DNA from 2 places in the Sporosarcina sp. So3-204 genome. Region 2 is predicted to be linked to the other one. Evidence: a T-box and tRNA genes for the amino acid it is inferred to sense, from the RefSeq annotation. Region 2 holds a T-box; the other holds one or more tRNA genes.
The links. The T-box of region 2 lies ahead of ileS (isoleucine--tRNA ligase). A T-box ahead of a tRNA ligase gene usually reads a tRNA of that ligase, here a tRNA-Ile.
Positions count from the first base shown of each region.

Region 1: it has a tRNA-Ile gene. The T-box ahead of ileS (isoleucine--tRNA ligase) is inferred to sense a tRNA for this amino acid. The anticodon was not compared.

Region 1 is NZ_CM176485.1:2,794,862-2,797,233, reverse strand. It holds tRNA gene AC3RV6_RS13745 (tRNA-Met) at 8-81, shown strand; tRNA gene AC3RV6_RS13740 (tRNA-Ile) at 89-165, shown strand; tRNA gene AC3RV6_RS13735 (tRNA-Ser) at 187-279, shown strand; tRNA gene AC3RV6_RS13730 (tRNA-Met) at 333-407, shown strand; tRNA gene AC3RV6_RS13725 (tRNA-Met) at 477-551, shown strand; tRNA gene AC3RV6_RS13720 (tRNA-Asp) at 556-631, shown strand; tRNA gene AC3RV6_RS13715 (tRNA-Phe) at 655-727, shown strand; tRNA gene AC3RV6_RS13710 (tRNA-Gly) at 738-811, shown strand; tRNA gene AC3RV6_RS13705 (tRNA-Ile) at 819-895, shown strand; tRNA gene AC3RV6_RS13700 (tRNA-Asn) at 897-971, shown strand; tRNA gene AC3RV6_RS13695 (tRNA-Ser) at 979-1,069, shown strand; tRNA gene AC3RV6_RS13690 (tRNA-Glu) at 1,078-1,149, shown strand; one part of gene AC3RV6_RS13685 (IS3 family transposase) at 1,649-2,117, shown strand; one part of gene AC3RV6_RS13685 (IS3 family transposase) at 2,117-2,372, shown strand, end outside.
Region 2 is NZ_CM176485.1:945,450-947,821, forward strand. It holds gene AC3RV6_RS04530 (DivIVA domain-containing protein) at 46-555, shown strand; T-box leader at 741-956, shown strand; gene ileS (isoleucine--tRNA ligase) at 1,120-2,372, shown strand, end outside.

The DNA of each region.
Region 1 (2,372 bases), 1.8 Mb from region 2:
TTATAATGGCGGTGTAGCTCAGCTGGCTAGAGCGTCCGGTTCATACCCGTAAGGTCGGGGGTTCGACTCCCTCCACCGCCATCTTTAAGGACCTTTAGCTCAGTTGGTTAGAGCAGACGGCTCATAACCGTCCGGTCGCAGGTTCGAGTCCTGCAAGGTCCACCAGTATTATTTATAGATGCATATGGAGGAATACCCAAGCCTGGCTGAAGGGATCGGTCTTGAAAACCGACAGGGGTGTTAAAACCCGCGGGGGTTCGAATCCCTCTTCCTCCTCCATTTTTAAAATGCACTTACTGGTTAAAAGAAAAATTATATTTATATGATATTATCGCGGGGTGGAGCAGTGGTAGCTCGTCGGGCTCATAATCCGAAGGTCACAGGTTCAAATCCTGTCCCCGCAACCAATTTAAAAATGTATTATGTATTTCTAGTACTCAATCTACATATATTTAAATTGTACTCTATAAAATTATCGCGGGGTGGAGCAGTGGTAGCTCGTCGGGCTCATAACCCGAAGGTCACAGGTTCAAATCCTGTCCCCGCAACCAAAATGGTCCCGTGGTGTAGCGGTTAACATGCCTGCCTGTCACGCAGGAGATCGCGGGTTCGATTCCCGTCGGGACCGCCATATTATTTTTATTACATAAACTTGGCTCAGTAGCTCAGTCGGTAGAGCAAAGGACTGAAAATCCTTGTGTCGGCGGTTCGAATCCGTCCTGAGCCATAGTATTTATGCGGGTGTAGTTTAATGGCAAAACTCCAGCCTTCCAAGCTGATAATGAGGGTTCGATTCCCTTCACCCGCTCCAAAATTTAGGGCCTATAGCTCAGCTGGTTAGAGCGCACGCCTGATAAGCGTGAGGTCGATGGTTCGAGTCCATTTAGGCCCACCATTCCGCAGTAGCTCAGTGGTAGAGCTATCGGCTGTTAACCGATCGGTCGTAGGTTCGAATCCTACCTGCGGAGCCATTTATATGGGGAAGTACTCAAGCGGCTCAAGAGGTGCCCCTGCTAAGGGTATAGATCGCGTAAGCGGTGCGAGGGTTCGAATCCCTCCTTCTCCGCCATATAAATTGGCCCCTTGGTCAAGCGGTTAAGACACCGCCCTTTCACGGCGGTATCACGGGTTCGAATCCCGTAGGGGTCATTAGAGACTTTTCAACAAGAACTTGTGTTGAAAAGTCTACCTTGAATTACTTATCAAAACGAAGTTTTGAAACTAAGGCAATTTTCGAGGTACTAATCGAAAATGCTCTGCCGGAATTCAGACTTTGAAAGTAATATAGGTAACGGATTAATACAAGAACTAGAACAAAAATGAAAACTGTTTTATTTACTGAATTATACTCAGTAAATAAAACAGTTTTTTCTATTTTAAAATTTATGCAAAATTTCTTGGTTCTTTGTCAAATGAAGTTGGTGAAGAATAATAGCCAACCATAACTTAGTTATTGTAGGGCTATCCAAGAAGTCAGTAAAGCTGATTTTTTAGGATAGTCCTTTTTCATATAGTCTTCCATGTATCCCGTTGTTTTCCGTTCCAGATGGACGCTTTCCGCGGGCACGGCTTCAGCCTCCTCGTCGCGAAAAGCTGAGCTGCACCCCTAATATTGGACACGTCATCTAATATTAGGAGGTCTAAAAAAGTGTCCAAGTATACTAAAGAATTTAAACTTCTAGTCGCCAAACGTTACGAACATGAAGATATTAGTTACCGAGATCTTGCAGGACAGGTTGGCGTCGACAACTCTGTAATTCGTTACTGGGTGCTTCTGTTTCGACATCATGGTGATAATGCGTTTGACTTTCCCTATACAAACTATCCAAAAGCCTTTAAACTTAGAGTAATTCAATTTATCAATGACACGGATTACTCTGTTCGAGAGGCATCGGCTATTTTCCATATCCCGGATCCTAGTATGGTCCGCAGGTGGAAGAAAAAGTGGGAGACAGCTGGAGAAGGTGCCTTTAAAACGAAAGAAAAGGGGCCTTCTACAATGAAATCTCGCAATCAAAAGAAAACCACTTCCAAAGATCTTGGCGACCAGTCAAAGGACGCCATGAAAAAAGAACTTGAATATCTTCGTATGGAAAATGCCTATCTAAAAAAGCTGGAAGCCTTAGTTCAGGAAGAAAAATCACTAAAAAGATTAAAGCGAAAGTAATATTTGAACTAAGGCATGAATTCCCAGTAAACAAGATGGTCAAGATAGCCGGTATGGTAAGAAGCACCTACTACTACATCATTAATAGTTTCAAGCAGCCAGATCCCGATCGCAAGTGGAAGAGAAGGATCAACTTCATCTACCAGCGACACAAAGGGCGCCTTGGGTATCGCCGGATCACCGACGTCCTGATCGAAAAAGGACA
Region 2 (2,372 bases):
ATCTATCTGTATAATGAATATAATAAGTAATAGGGGGATGCATAAATGGCTTTATCACCGATGGATATACATAACAAAGAATTTAAAAACTCGTTTCGTGGCTATGATCAAGATGAAGTAAATGAATTTTTAGAACAATTAATGAAAGATTTCGAAAATGTCCTTGCCGAAAATAAAGTTTTAGAAAAAGATTTACAGCAATCAAAAGAGCAAGTATCTCATTTTAATAGAATTGAAGAAACGCTTCAAAAATCAATTCTAATTGCGACAGAGGCAGCAGAAGATGTTCGTCGGAATTCCATGAAAGAATCCAAGCTGATTGTGAAGGAAGCCGAGAAGAATGCTGACCGAATTGTAAATGAAGCATTGACGCGCGCACGGAGAATTTCCGTTGAAATTGAGGATTTAAAGAAACAATCAAAAGTGTTCCGTAATCGTTTCAAGATGCTTATAGAAGCTCAACTAGATTTAGTTCAAGCAGATGACTGGGATACATTACTTGAGTATGACATAGACGCGGAGCAATTAAATATGGTCGCTCAGGAGCGAAGTTAAAGATTATTATATGAGCTTTTTGAGTAATCTAGAAAATAGGATTAAATCAAAACTAAGCGTGTATAAAGTTTTCTAACTGGTTATACTGATTTGAGGGAGTAAATTCTGAAGATTGTTGTACTATACTTGACTGTATAGTGCTAAGTAATTATAATTATGTGCATATACATTACTAATAAAAATGTCTAAAAGCGTTGAAAGAGATAGTAACTTCCATATTTACGTCAAGCGAATTGGGGATGGTGAGAGCCCGATCATTAAAATGGAACTGAAAATCACTCTGGAGCTTGAAAGCGGAAGTTTCGCAATCACGGTTACACCTCCGTTATGGTGTCTGAGCGGTAACTAAATTTTTAGTTACAAGTTAGGGTGGTAACGCGAGCATAATCCTCGTCCCTTTTATAGGGGCGGGGATTTTTTATTTATTCCGCATTAGCGGGCCAAAAATTCAGCAAAATATAGTTTATTTTGCTCTAATGCCCAAATAGTTAAACTGACAATTAGTAGGGATGAAGGAAACCCACACTGATTGATGATTAACTTTATTAAGAGGAGGATTTATTGATGGAATATAAAGACACATTACTAATGCCGAAAACAGATTTCCCAATGCGAGGGAATTTACCGAATAAAGAGCCGGAAATACAAGCGAAATGGGAAGAAATGAATATTTACAATAAAGTTCAGGAAAGAACAAAAGACCGCCCATTTTTTGTTTTACATGATGGCCCTCCTTATGCAAATGGAGATCTTCATATGGGGCATGCATTGAACAAAGTATTGAAAGATATGATAGTACGTCATAAATCAATGACTGGTTTCCATGCACCGTACGTACCAGGTTGGGATACACACGGTCTTCCAATTGAACAGGCACTTGTTAATAAAGGGGTAAAGCGTAAAGATTATTCAATTGCTGAATTCCGTAAGCTTTGTGAAGATTATGCATACGAACAAGTCAATGGCCAAAGAACACAATTCAAGCGTATTGGTGTACGTGGAGATTGGGATAATCCATATATTACATTGACACCTAATTACGAAGCACGTCAAATTCAAGTATTTGGTGAAATGGCGAAAAAAGGTTATATCTATAAAGGACTTAGACCGGTTTATTGGTCACCTTCAAGTGAATCTGCACTTGCTGAAGCGGAAATCGAATACCATGATAAAAAATCAGCGTCAATTTACGTTAGTTTTGCTGTTAAAGACGGCCTTGGTGTTGTAGAAGAAGGGGTCAAAATTTTAATTTGGACGACTACACCTTGGACAATCCCAGCAAATCTAGGAATTACAGTACATCCAGAGTTTAACTATGTAGTTGTTAAAGTTGGAGAAGATAAGTTCCTCGTAGCACAAGATTTACTTTCATTTGTTGCAGAAGAACTTGCATGGGAAAATTATTCTATTGAACAAGAACTAAAAGGTGTCTCACTTGATCGCGTTATCGCGAAGCATCCTCTATATAACCGTGATTCACTCGTTATGCTTGGTGAACATGTAACTACAGATGCTGGTACTGGCTGTGTTCATACTGCACCTGGTCATGGTGAAGATGATTTCTACGTCTCACGTTCATATGGCATTGATGCATTATGTCCGGTAGATGATCAAGGTAAAATGACAGATGAAGCACCCGGTTTTGAAGGTATGTTTTATGAGGATGCGAATAAAGCTGTTGGTGAGGCACTTGAAAAAGTAGGTGCACTTGAAAAGTTATCATTTATTACGCACTCATATCCACATGATTGGCGTACTAAAAAGCCGGTCATTTACCGTGCAACGGCACAGTGGTTTGCTTCAATTGAAACGTTCCG